DNA from 3 places in the Streptomyces sp. NPDC053048 genome. Region 3 is predicted to be linked to each of the others. Evidence: riboswitches for the same ligand, from Rfam matches in the RefSeq annotation. Region 3 holds a riboswitch; each other region holds the start of a gene.
What was found. A riboswitch is a leader RNA that binds a small molecule or an ion and turns the genes downstream of it on or off. The one in region 3 is predicted to bind cobalamin.
Positions count from the first base shown of each region.

Region 1: linked by a shared signal. The riboswitch ahead of ACIG36_RS04935 (cobalamin biosynthesis protein) and the one ahead of metE (5-methyltetrahydropteroyltriglutamate--homocysteine S-methyltransferase) in region 3 are both predicted to bind cobalamin.
Region 2: linked by a shared signal. The riboswitch ahead of ACIG36_RS26080 (ribonucleoside-diphosphate reductase subunit alpha) and the one ahead of metE (5-methyltetrahydropteroyltriglutamate--homocysteine S-methyltransferase) in region 3 are both predicted to bind cobalamin.

Region 1 is NZ_JBITZS010000001.1:1,030,201-1,034,420, forward strand. Features, by position in the region: gene ACIG36_RS04930 (cobyric acid synthase) at 1-1,510, opposite strand, end outside; gene ACIG36_RS04935 (cobalamin biosynthesis protein) at 1,507-2,475, opposite strand; cobalamin riboswitch at 2,597-2,724, opposite strand; gene ACIG36_RS04940 (hypothetical protein) at 2,923-3,153, opposite strand; gene ACIG36_RS04945 (anion permease) at 3,179-4,220, opposite strand, start outside.
Region 2 is NZ_JBITZS010000010.1:59,196-63,415, reverse strand. Features, by position in the region: gene ACIG36_RS26080 (ribonucleoside-diphosphate reductase subunit alpha) at 1-2,078, opposite strand, end outside; cobalamin riboswitch at 2,239-2,396, opposite strand; gene mctP (monocarboxylate uptake permease MctP) at 2,569-4,200, opposite strand; gene ACIG36_RS26070 (DUF3311 domain-containing protein) at 4,197-4,220, opposite strand, start outside.
Region 3 is NZ_JBITZS010000004.1:324,940-329,159, reverse strand. Features, by position in the region: gene ACIG36_RS12415 (alpha/beta hydrolase) at 1-1,027, opposite strand, end outside; cobalamin riboswitch at 1,331-1,490, shown strand; gene metE (5-methyltetrahydropteroyltriglutamate--homocysteine S-methyltransferase) at 1,651-3,981, shown strand; gene ACIG36_RS12405 (histidine phosphatase family protein) at 4,101-4,220, opposite strand, start outside.

The sequences.
Region 1 (4,220 bases), on a different contig from region 3:
CCGGCGGTATGAACGGGAAACCGGCCGGCACCCCGTCCTCGATCAGCCGCAGCAGCGCGTCCGTGTCCGCGTGTTCCTCGATCAGGTCGCCCAGGCGGTCCAGCTGTTCTTCGCGCAGTGCCGCGAACGACGTGTCCGGGGCCGGGACGAACGCCCGTCCCGCCGCCTTCGCCACGCGGCGCAGGAACGCGCGCCGGAAGCCGTCGCTCTCCAGCGAGCCGTGCCAGTGGGTGCCCCATACGGCGCCGACCCGGCAGCCGTCCAGGAAGGGTTCGTCACCGCCCCGGACGTCCGCGACGCCGTGGTGGATCTCGTAGCCCTCGACGTGCTCGCCCAGGGCCTCGCCCACCGGCCGGGCCAGGGTCTTCCCGGCCGCGAACCGCACCCGTACCGGCAGGAGCCCCAGTCCCTCGACCACTCCGGCGCGGGACTCGACCTCGTCCTCGATCCGCTCGCCCAGCAGCTGGAAGCCGCCGCAGATGCCCAGGACCGGGCGGCCCTCGGCCGCCCGGCGGGCCAGCGCGTCCGCGAGGCCGCGCTCGCGCAGCCAGGCCAGTGCCCGGACCGTTCCGCGGGTGCCCGGCACCACGGCGAGGTCGGCGTCGGCCAGTTCCTCCGGCCGGTCCACGAACCGCACGACGACGCCCGGCTCGGCCGCCAGCGCGTCCACGTCCGTGAAGTTGGACATCAGCGGCACCGCGCACACCGCCACCCGCAGCACGTCGGCGCCGTGCGGCGGGGCCACCACCGACTCGCGCACGGCACCGCGCAGCGAGACGCGCAGGCCGTCCTCCTCGTCGATGCCCAGACCGTGCGCGAACGGCAGCACGCCGAACGTCCGCCGGCCCGTCAGGTCGCGCAGCATCTCCAGGCCCGGCTCCAGCAGGCTCACGTCGCCGCGGAACTTGTTGACGATGTAGCCCGCTATCAGCTCCTGGTCCTCGGCCGAGAGGAGCGCGGTGGTGCCGAAGAAGGAGGCGAAGACGCCGCCGCGGTCGATGTCGCCGACGACGACCACGGGCAGCCGGCCCGCCCGTGCGATGCCCATGTTGACGATGTCGCTGCGCCGCAGGTTGATCTCGGCCGGGCTGCCGGCGCCCTCGCAGATGACGGCGTCGTGCGTGCGCCGCAGCTCCTCCAGGCACTCGGTGACCGTGCCGAACAGCTGCTCCTGGCGGCCCGCGTGGTAGCCGCGCGCGCTGAGTTCGCCGACGGGCCTGCCCATCAGCACCACCTGGCTGCTGCGGTCGCCACCCGGCTTGAGCAGCACCGGGTTCATCAGCGCGCTCGGCTCGACGCGCGCGGCGGCGGCCTGCATGGCCTGCGCGCGCCCTATCTCCGCGCCCTCGCGCGTCACATACGAGTTGAGCGACATGTTCTGCGCCTTGAACGGCGCGACCTTGACGCCCTTGCGGACCAGCCAGCGGCAGATCCCGGCGGTCACCACGCTCTTGCCCGCGTCGGAGGTCGTGCCGGCCACCAGCAGGCCCCCGCCCCTCCCAGCCGTCACCGACAACGCTTCCTCCTCGTCACGGCCGCCACGGCCGTCCTCGTCAGCACGGCCGTAGCCAGGGCCAGTACCGACACCCGGCGCGAGAGCCGTACCGCGCGTTCGATGTCCCCCACCTCGACGGGCCGGTTCTCCGCGCCCAGCACCGGACGGTGTTCGACGCGGCCCGCGTAGGCGAGGGTGCCGCCCAGCCGTACCCCGAGGGCCCCGGCGAAGGCGGCCTCGACGGGGCCGGCGTTGGGGCTGGGGTGGCGGGAGGCGTCGCGCCGGGCCACGCGCAGGGCGCCGCGCGGGTCCGGGCCCGCGAGGACGGCGAGGGCGGCGGTGAGCCGGGCGCCGGGCCAGCCGGCGACGTCGTCGAGGCGGGCGGAGGCCCAGCCGAAGCGCCGGTGGCGGGGGGACTTGTGGCCGACCATCGCGTCGAGGGTGTTCACGGCCCGGAAGCCCGCGAGGCCGGGGACGCCGGCGAGCGCGCCCCACACCAGGGCGCCCACGACGGCGTCGGAGGTGTTCTCGGCGACGGACTCCACGACCGCGCGCGCGATCTGCTGCTCGTCCAGTGCCTGCGGGTCGCGTCCGCACAGGTGGGGCAGCCGTTCGCGGGCGGCCGCGAGGTCGCCGGCGGCGAGCGCGGCGCCGACGGCGCGTGCCTCGCGGCCCAGGGACGTGCCGCCCAGCACGGCCCAGGTGACGGCGGCGGTCAGGGCGATGCCGGCCGTGCGGGAGCGGCGTGCGGCACTGGCCAGCAGGGCGGCGCCGACCGCGGTGCCACCGGCGCACAGCGCGGTGTGCAGGGCGCCGGCGCCGCGGTGGTCGCGCCACAGGCGCTGTTCGACGGCGTGCGCGGCCCGGCCGAAGGCGGCCACGGGGTGGCCGCGGCGCGGGTCGCCGAGGACGAGGTCGCAGGCGAAGCCGAGCGCCGCACCGCACGCGAAACCGATGGGGTCGTGACGCGTCGCGCGCATGGGGTCAGGCCGCCGTCGTGCCTTCGGGGAGCCGGGAGCGGGTGGGCGGTATGCGACGGCCGGGCATGGCGATGTGTCCTCACTCAGGGTCCGCGCCCTGGCTCGACGTGACCGGCGACCAGAGTCTCCTGGCTCCCGGATCGGCGTCGCTCCGGCCTTCCAGCCCGTGGTGGCGGGCCGTGGCCGTCGGTGGAGGACGCTCCCCGGTGACAGTGGCGGGACCGCGCCGGATTCGCACCGGCTTCCTCTGCTGTCGCCGTTTGGCTCCGGAAGTCCACCACGGCCCGGGAAGGGCAGTCAACTCACCCTGACCTGCGGTGAGGCTGCCGGCCACGGGTGGGGCGGCGGGCGACGCGGGCAACGACGAAGCGCCGGTCCGGCGGTGCCGGACCGGCGCTGTCGTGCGCACGGGTGCGAGGCCGCGGTGAGGCGGCGGTCAAGCGGTGATCAGGCGACGATCAGGTAGATGCCGTAGCCCACGGCGGCCGCGCACAGCGCGAAGCAGGTGTACGCGCCGATGCGGGCCGGCGCGCTCGGGCCGGTGGCCGGGGCGCCGGCCGTGGCCTGCGCCTTGCGGGACGTGCCGACGATGCCGAGGGTGAAGACGGCCACGAGGGCGATGGTGAAGACGAGGCTGACGCCGAAGACCTGGCCGAGAGCTGCCCAGTCGATGTTCATGTGGTTCTCCTCCGTTGCCCGGCGGTCAGCCGGTCGTCGCGGGGGCGGGGGCGGGGGCGGGAGCGGCGGCCGGGGTGACGGCGGGGCCGGCCGGCGGCGGGGCGACGGCCTGCAGGGCCGCGGTGACCACGCCGACGGGCTCGGCCGGGACGGAGACGCCCTGCGGCTCGTTCAGGTCGTTGACGTTGTCGTGGGTGACCGGCTTGCGGCGCGAGGCCAGCCAGATCGCGCCGCAGGCGGCCACGGCCAGGACGGCCACCGCGGTGACGCCCCAGTCGCCCTGGTCGGCCAGGAGCGCGGCACCGCCACCGACGAGGCCGGCGGCCGGGAGCGTCAGGCCCCAGGCGGCGACCATGCGGCCGGCGGTGGACCAGCGCACCACGCCGCCCTTGCGGCCCATGCCCGCGCCCATGACGGCGCCGGAGCAGACCTGGGTGGTGGAGAGCGCGAAGCCGATGTGGGACGAGGCCAGGATGGTGACGGCGGCGCCGGTCTGGGCGGCGAAACCCTGCGGCGGCTGGATGTCGGCCAGGCCCTTGCCGAGGGTGCGGATGATGCGCCAGCCGCCGAGGTAGGTGCCGAGCGCGATGGCGATGCCGGCGGAGGCGATGACCCACATAGGCGGGTCGGCGTCGGCGCCCAGCGCGCCGCCGGAGATCAGCGCGAGGGTGATGACGCCCATCGTCTTCTGGGCGTCGTTGGTGCCGTGGGCGAGCGAGACCAGGGCCGCCGAGGCGATCTGGCCGGCGCGGTAGCCCTTGGCGCTGGCCTCGGGGTCGGTGTTGCGCGCCAGGCGGTAGGTCATCCGGGTGGCCAGCACGGTCGCCAGGCCGGCCACGACCGGGGCGACGACGGCGGGGATGAGGACCTTCATGACGACGGCGTCACCGTGGACGGCGCCCGTACCGACGGAGGCGATGGTCGCGCCGATCAGGCCGCCGAACAGCGCGTGCGAGGAGCTGGAGGGCAGGCCCGCGAGCCAGGTGAGCAGGTTCCAGACGATCGCACCGACCAGTCCGGCGAAGATGATCTCCGGCCGGATGCCCGATTCGTCGACGATGCCCTTG
Region 2 (4,220 bases), on a different contig from region 3:
GCGGTGCGGTACAGGTCGCGCACCTCCTGCGGGATCCACTTCAGGTCCTGGATCGAGCCGTTGGCGTCCGTCATCGCGTCGCGGGTGGTGCGGTCCCACACGCCGAGCTTCTTGAGGTCCTCCACCAGGTAGGTGTTGACCTGCAGGAACTCACCCGAGAGCGTCTCGCGCTTGAAGAGGTTGGAGACCTGCGGCTCGATGCACTCGTACACACCCGCGATGGAGGCGATGGTCGCCGTCGGGGCGATGGCGAGCAGCAGCGAGTTGCGCATGCCGACCTCGGCGATGCGGGCGCGCAGCGCCTCCCAGCGCTCGGCCCAGGCCGGGACGGCGTTCGGGTAGTGGTCGGGGTGCAGCACACCGCGGGCGGTGCGGGTCGCGGCCCAGGCCGGGTGCGGGCCGTTGCGCTCGGCGAGGTCGGCGGAGGCCTCGTACGCCGCGAGCATGATCCGCTCGGAGATCTTGGTGGACAGGGCCTTCGCCTCGGCGGAGTCGAAGGGCAGGCGCAGACGGAAGAAGACGTCCTGCAGACCCATCAGGCCCAGGCCCACCGGGCGCCAGCGGCTGTTGGAGCTGCCGGCCTGCTCGGTCGGGTAGAAGTTGATGTCCACGACGCGGTCGAGGAAGGTGACGGCCGTACGCACCGTACGGTCGAGCTTCTCCCAGTCCATCTCGCCGTCGGCGCCCAGGTGCTGCGCCAGGTTGACCGAGCCCAGGTTGCAGACCGCGGTCTCGCCGTCGTCGGTGACCTCGAGGATCTCGGTGCACAGGTTCGAGGAGTGGACGACCGCGCCCTTCTCGGCCGTCTGGTTGGCGGTGCGGTTGGCCGCGTCCTTGAACGTCATCCAGCCGTTGCCGGTCTGCGCGAGGGTGCGCATCATCCGGGCGTAGAGCACGCGGGCCGGGATCTGCTTGACGGCCTTGCCCTCGGCCTCGTACCGGCGGTAGGCGGCGTCGAACTCGTCGCCGTAGAGGTCGACCAGGTCCGGCGTGTCGGCGGGGGAGAACAGCGACCAGTCGGCGTCCGCCTCGACGCGGCGCATGAACTCGTCCGGGATCCAGTGCGCGATGTTGAGGTTGTGGGTGCGGCGGGCCTCCTCACCGGTGTTGTCGCGGAGCTCCAGGAACTCCTCGATGTCCGCGTGCCAGGTCTCCAGGTAGACGCAGGCCGCGCCCTTGCGCCGGCCGCCCTGGTTGACGGCCGCGACGGAGGCGTCGAGGGTGCGCAGGAACGGCACGATGCCGTTGGAGTGGCCGTTGGTGCCGCGGATCAGCGAGCCGCGGGAGCGGATGCGCGAGTACGACAGGCCGATGCCGCCCGCGTGCTTCGACAGGCGCGCCACCTGGTGGTAGCGGTCGTAGATCGAGTCCAGCTCGTCCAGCGGGGAGTCCAGCAGGTAGCAGGACGACATCTGGGGGTGGCGGGTGCCGGAGTTGAACAGCGTGGGGGAGGACGGCAGGTAGGAGAGCGTGCTGGTGAGCCGGTAGAGCTCGGCGACGTCGTCCAGGGCGCGCTCGGAGTGGTCCTCGGCCAGGCCGCAGGCCACGCGCAGCAGGAAGTGCTGCGGGGTCTCGATCACGTTGCGGGTGATCGGGTGGCGCAGCAGGTAGCGGCTGTGCAGGGTGCGCAGGCCGAAGTAGCCGAAGCGGTCGTCGGCGCCGCCGGCGAGGGCGGCGTCCACCAGGGCGTCCAGGCGCTCGGCGTGCGCGGCCACGAACGCGGCGGTCTCGTCCGCGATCAGGCCCTCGCGGTGGCCGGTGGCGACCGAGGCGGAGAAAGAGGTGGCACCCTCGCCGGCCGCCTCGTCGGCGATGGCGCGGGTGAGCAGCCGGGCGGCGAGCCGGGAGTACTCCGGCTCCTCCGAGATCAGGCCGGCGGCGGCCTCGGTGGCGAGGGAGCGCAGCTCGGCCTCGTCCGACGCGGCGCTGCGGCCGCGCAGCGCGGCGGCGGCGACCTTGCCGGGGTCGGTGGAAGGCAGATCTGCGGTGAGATCGGTCAGGGTGCGCAGCAGCGCGGTCCCGGGACCGCCGCTCGCCTCCGCGTTCGCTGAAACCGGATCTGCGGGCGCGATGGTCACGTGTGGCTCTCCCTCGCTCGGCTGGGTGGGCCGGGCGGGAGAGCGCGACGGTCGCGTACGGGCATGCCGACCGGACCGGGGCATGCCGCGTAGGCGTCCGTCGGCCCAACCCGCGGGGCCCGGACGAATTCAACGCCCATGGCCGAGCCCAGGGCAGGCTCGGTGGTGGGCGGCTGACGGCAGGTCCTCGGACTACAGGTGCGCTGGGTATATGCGCACACATACACCGTTGCGGGACAGTTCCGGATTTCCACCGGATTCCCCTGCGACATCAGCGAGGATGAGCATACATCTAGTGCCGCCCTCCGCACGCGCCCCCACATGTTGTGTCGTCCCGTCATGAGACGGTCGCGGAATGTGCTAACGGGCGGGCTCCGTAAGGCCTCCACAAGGGTACGGACACGCACGGCAGAGGGCCGCCACAGCCCCTGGACGGGGGTGCGACGGCCCTCTTGGTGGAGGCGGGGCGGACGGGCCCGCCAGGGTGGGGTCAGTGGCCGCCAGGGGCCCCCGCGGTGGCCGGGGGGAGGTCCCGGCTCACGCCCGGGTCGCCGGCGTCGGCCGTGTAGTCCGACGGCTTCGTCTCGTCCACGCCGTCCGGCGCGCGGAGGGCCTTCAGGAGGAAGGTCGCGACGATGACGACGATCACATTGAGCGCGAAGGCGGTGAGGCCGATGTAGCCCTTCTCGCCGATGAGGGGGATGAGGTTGGTGTTCCCGAAGTGGGCCTGGGTGGCGCTCGGCGTCTCGTACGCCCGCCAGGTCCCGTAGGCCATGCCGGCCGCCCAGCCCGCGAGCAGGGCCCAGCGGTGGAACCAGCGGGTGAAGAGGCCGCCGACGAGCGCGGGGACGGTCTGCAGGATCCAGATGCCGCCGAGCAGCTGGAAATTGATGGCGACCGTTTTGTCCATGGTGAGGACGAAGACGAGCGCTCCGACCTTGACCAGCAGGGAGGCGAGCTTGGAGACCTTCGCCTCGTGCTCGGGAGAGGCGTCCGGTTTGAGGAAGTCCTTGTAGATGTTGCGGGTGAACAGATTTGCGGCGGCGATCGACATGATGGCCGCCGGGACCAGCGCCCCGATGCCGATCGCGGCGAACGCCACGCCCGTGAACCAGTCCGGGAACATGTCCTCGAACAGCTGGGGGATCGCCAGCTGTCCGTTCTTCACCTTCACCCCGGCGGCCAGGGCCATGAAGCCGAGCATCGCCAGCAGGCCGAGCATCAGGGAGTAGAGGGGAAGGATGGTGGTGTTGCGGCGGATGACATTGCGGCCCTTGCTGGAGAGGACCGCCGTCACCGAGTGGGGATAGAGGAAGAGCGCCATCGCCGAACCCAGCGCGAGCGTGGCGTACGCCCACTGCGCCTGTGCGCCGGTGACGAGGGAGCCTCGCGGTTTGCCCGTTGCCGGGTTTTCGGCCGCGAACGCGTCACCGGCCTTCGCGAAGATGTCGTCGAAGCCGCCCAGCCGGATCGGGATGTAGATGATCGCCACGATGATGACGATGTAGATCAGCGTGTCCTTGACGAAGGCGATCAGCGCGGGCGCCCGCAGCCCCGCGGAGTAGGTGTAGGCCGCGAGCACGCCGAAGGCGATCAGCAGCGGCAGGTCCTTGATGAACCAGTGGGTGTTCTCGCCGCCCCCGACGCCCATGACGTCCAGTACGGCCTGAATGCCGACGAGTTGCAGGGCGATGTACGGCATTGTCGCGAGGATCCCCGTCACAGCCAGCGCAAGGGAGAGTCCACGGGAACCGAACCGGCCACGGACGAAGTCGGAGGAGGTGACATAGCCGTGCTTGTGCGCCACCGACCACAGGCGTGGCAGGAAGGTGAAGACGAGGGGATAGGTGATGATCGTGTAGGGCACGGCGAAGAACCCGGCCGCACCGGCCGCGTAGATGGCCGCCGGGACGGCCACGAAGGTGTACGCGGTGTAGAGGTCGCCGCCGAGCAGGAACCAGGTGACCCAGGTGCCGAAGGAGCGCCCGCCCAGTCCCCACTCGTCGAGGTTGTCCGCGTTCTCGGCCTGCCGCCACTTGGAGGCCATGAAGCCCATCACGGTGACGGCCAGGAAGAAGAAGAGGAAGACGGCGAGCGCCACGCCGTTCACGCCGTCCTTCACCGTCCCTCACCGCCCCGGCG
Region 3 (4,220 bases):
GGACCAGCTTCTCGACCTTGGTGGGGGACTTGCCCTTCTCCGCGAACTTCACCATCTGCGCGTAGTACTTCTCCTCGCCCTTCTCGCTGGCGGCCAGGAGCAGGGAGACCGGCGGCGGGGACATGTGCTCCAGGCGCCAGGTCAGGTCGGACTCGTTCCGGATCTGCTTGTTGCCGGCGTAGAGGTCGCCGGTGGTGCCGTCCTGGCGGGCGAAGAGGTCGGTGGACAGGCCGGCCGCGGCGCCGTAGCGGTACGGGTTGGTCATGGCCATCTTCAACGCGCAGTAGCCGCCGGTGGAGTTGCCGACCGCGCCCCAGGCGCCGCGCGTGTTGTCCACGCGGTAGACGTCGTTGGCGGCGATGGGCACGTCCTGGTTGAAGAAGGTCAGCGCCTGCGGGCCGCCGGGCACGTCCGTGCAGTTGGTGTCGCGGTCGGCGACCACCGAGGGCCGCAGCATCAGCACGATCGTCGGCTTCATCTCGCCCGCCATCACGGCCTTGGAGGCGGCCTGGGGGACCTTGGCCTTGGTGATGAGGTTGATGGACTGGCCGGGCTGGCCCGTGATCGACACGATCACGGGGAAGGTGTCCTTCTCGTGCCCCTTCTGGAAGTACTGGGGCGGGAGATAGGCGAAGCCGTCCATGCTCAGCCCGGTCACCGGGCCGCGGATCTCGATCCGGTCCACCCGTCCCGCCTTCTCCTTCGGGCCCAGGCCGATGGACTCCTGCCCCTTGACCGTCAGGGCCGGCGGCCGCTTGCCGTCCCCCGAGCCGGCCCGCAGCGCCTGCTTGCGGGAGTTCTGGCCGAGGAGCTCCTTCCAGGTGGAGTAGAAGCCGAACTCGTTGTTCGCCGCGACGAGCAGCACGGACAGGATGCACAGCTGGGCCATGACGAGCAGCCCGAGCCGGGAGACGAGCGCCAGGGGGCCCTTCTTCGCGGCCCGTGGCCACAGCCACAGCACCAGCGCGGTCACCGCGACGGCTATGACCACGAGGGTCAGCAGGAAGGTCTGGGACGTCAGGCCCACGGTTGTCGCTCCTCTTCACAGGGGGTCTCCTGAAGAGAGGGAAGACGGCGGGAAGAGGTTTCAGGGCTCCTCCGGGAACGGCACGCACGTCGTGCGGTTCTCGTCGACGACCGGCCGCCGACCCATCCCCGACCAGCTCCTCGCGTACAACTGCTCGCCCTCGTTCAACTGGAAGTCCACCCATACACCGCCGGACGAGTCAAAGATCGAATGCGGGGGCGAAACCCCTGTCCGCGGGCGGGCACGTGTGTCTAGGCTGGGTACGCAGCCGGTTCGCCCCGCCCGCCAGGCGGGAGGCGTCGCAAGAGGGAACCCGGTGGGAATCCGGGACTGCCCCGCAGCGGTGAGCGGGAACGACCGCCGTCATACGCACTGGACCGCGTCCCCGACCGGTCCGGGAAGCGACGGCCACTAGGCGTCGTGTCCTGAACGGGACACGACACGCCCGCGAGTCCGAATACCTGCCGCCTGCCCGCGTGCGACCGCACGCGGCGATCTCGGTGGCCTCGAGGGCGGGCCGGCGGTACGGACGGGCGCGCACGGTGTGCACCGCCCGCGGTCTGCCGTTCCTCCGCCCGCTCGGGCCGCCGCGACGACTTCCGCGACTCGCGAAGGAGAGTTCCGTGGCAGCACACACCGACGGCACGACCGCCCCCCGGGCGCGGGCCACCGTCCACGGCTACCCCCGGCAGGGGGCGAACCGTGAGCTGAAGAAGGCCGTCGAGGGCTACTGGGCCGGCCGCGTCACCGCCGACGACCTGCACCGCACCACCGCCGCCCTGCGCCGCGAGGCCTGGCGGAAGCTGGCCGACGCCGGCGTCCACGAGGTCCCCACCGGCGACTTCTCGCTCTACGACCACGTCCTGGACACCACCGTCATGGTCGACGCCGTTCCCGACCGCCACCGCGCCCTCGTCCGGGACAACGCCCTCGACGGCTATTTCGCCATGGCCCGCGGCACCCAGCAGGTCCCGCCGCTGGAGATGACGAAGTGGTTCGACACCAACTACCACTACCTCGTACCGGAACTGGGCCCCGACACCGTCTTCACCGCCGACTCCGCCAAGCCCGTCGGCGAACTGCGCGAGGCACTGGCGGCGGGCCACCGGGCCCGCCCCGTCCTCGTCGGCCCCGTCACCTACCTCCTGCTGGCCAAGCCCGCCCCCGGCACCGCGCCCGGCTTCCAGCCCCTGACCCTCCTCGACCGGCTGCTGCCCGTCTACGCCGAGGTCCTGGCCGACCTGCGCGCGGCAGGCGCCGAATGGGTCCAGCTCGACGAGCCCGCCCTGGTCCAGGACCAGCCCCCGGCCGTCCTGAACGCCGCCGCCCGCGCCTACCGCGAGCTGGGCGCCCTCACCGACCGGCCCAGGCTGCTGGCCGCCACCTACTTCGACCGGCTCGGCGAGGCCCTGCCGGTACTGGCCAGGTCCCCCCTCGACGGCCTGGCCCTGGACTTCACCGGGCCCGCCGCCGCCAACCTCGACGACCTCGCGGCGGCCGGCGGCCTGCCCGGCAAGCGCCTGATCGCGGGCGTCGTCGACGGGCGCAACGTCTGGATCAACGACCTCGAGCAGTCCCTGTCCACCCTCGCCACCCTGCTCGGCCTCGCCGACCGGGTGGACGTCGCCCCCTCCTGCTCCCTGCTGCACGTCCCCCTCGACGCGGCCGCCGAACGCGAGGTGGACCCACAGGTCGCCCGCTGGCTCGCCTTCGCCCGGCAGAAGACCGACGAGATCGTCACCCTGGCCCGCGGCCTGAACGAGGGCAGCGACACCATCGCCCCGCAACTCGCGGCCAACCGCTCCGCCCGCGCCTCGCGCGCCGCCTCCGCCCTCACCCGCGACCCGGCCGTACGCGCGCGTGCCGAGGCCGTCACCCCCGCCGACACCCGCCGCCCCCAGCCCTACGCCGAACGCGCGGCCGCCCAGCGCGCCCGCCTGAACCTGCCGCTGCTGCCCACCACCACCATCGGCTCCTTCCCGCAGACCCGCGAACTGCGCACCGCCCGCGCCGACCTGCGCGCCGGACGCATCGACGCGGCCGCCTACGACGAGCGCATCGCCGCCGAGATCCGCGAGGTCCTGGACTTCCAGGAGAAGACCGGACTGGACGTCCTCGTCCACGGCGAACCCGAACGCAACGACATGGTGCAGTACTTCGCCGAGCGGCTCACCGGCTACCTGGCCACCCAGCACGGCTGGGTGCAGTCCTACGGCACCCGCTACGTCCGTCCCCCGATCCTCGCCGGAGACATCTCCCGCCCCGAGCCCATGACCGTCGCCTGGACCACCTACGCCCAGTCGCGGACGGACCGCCCGGTCAAGGGCATGCTCACCGGGCCCGTCACCATGCTCGCCTGGTCCTTCGTCCGCGACGACCAGCCGCTCGCCGCCACCGCCCGTCAGGTCGCCCTGGCCCTGCGGGACGAGGTGAACGACCTCGAGGCCGCCGGCACCGCCGTCGTCCAGGTCGACGAACCCGCCCTGCGCGAGACCCTGCCGCTGCGCCGCGCCGACCGGACCGCCTACCTGGAGTGGGCCACCGAGGCCTTCCGGCTGGCCACCTCGGGCGTCCGGGCCGACACCCAGATCCACACCCACATGTGCTACGCGGAGTTCGGCGAGATCATCGCCGCCATCGAGGACCTGGACGCCGACGTCATCAGCCTCGAGGCCGCCCGCTCGCACATGCAGGTCGCCGGTGAACTCGCCGTCGCCGGCTACGGGCACGAGGTCGGGCCCGGCGTCTACGACATCCACTCGCCGCGCGTGCCGGGCCCCGAGGAGGTCGCCGCGCTGCTGCGCAAGGGCCTCGAGGCCATTCCGGCCGAACGCCTGTGGGTCAACCCGGACTGCGGTCTGAAGACCCGCGGCTGGGCGGAGGTCCGCGGCTCCCTGGAGAGCCTGGTCGAGGGCGCCCGCCAGGTGCGGGCGGAGCTCGGCGGCGCGCGGTAGCCGTCACAAGCCGCCGCCGCGCCGGCCGGTACCACCGCTGAGGGGCGGTGGGACGCGGTCCGGCGCGGCGGCAACCCCGGGCGTGTCCGACGGGCCCGTGCCGACCCGTCGGACACGCCCTAGCCCAGCGGCCGCCCGCAGCGCAGGTTCCAGCGGCCGGCGCGGCCGGTGAGTTCCGTCAGGGTCAGCGGGGGGACGTCCAGGCGCCAGAACGTCTGCGGGGGCAGGGCGAGCGCGTG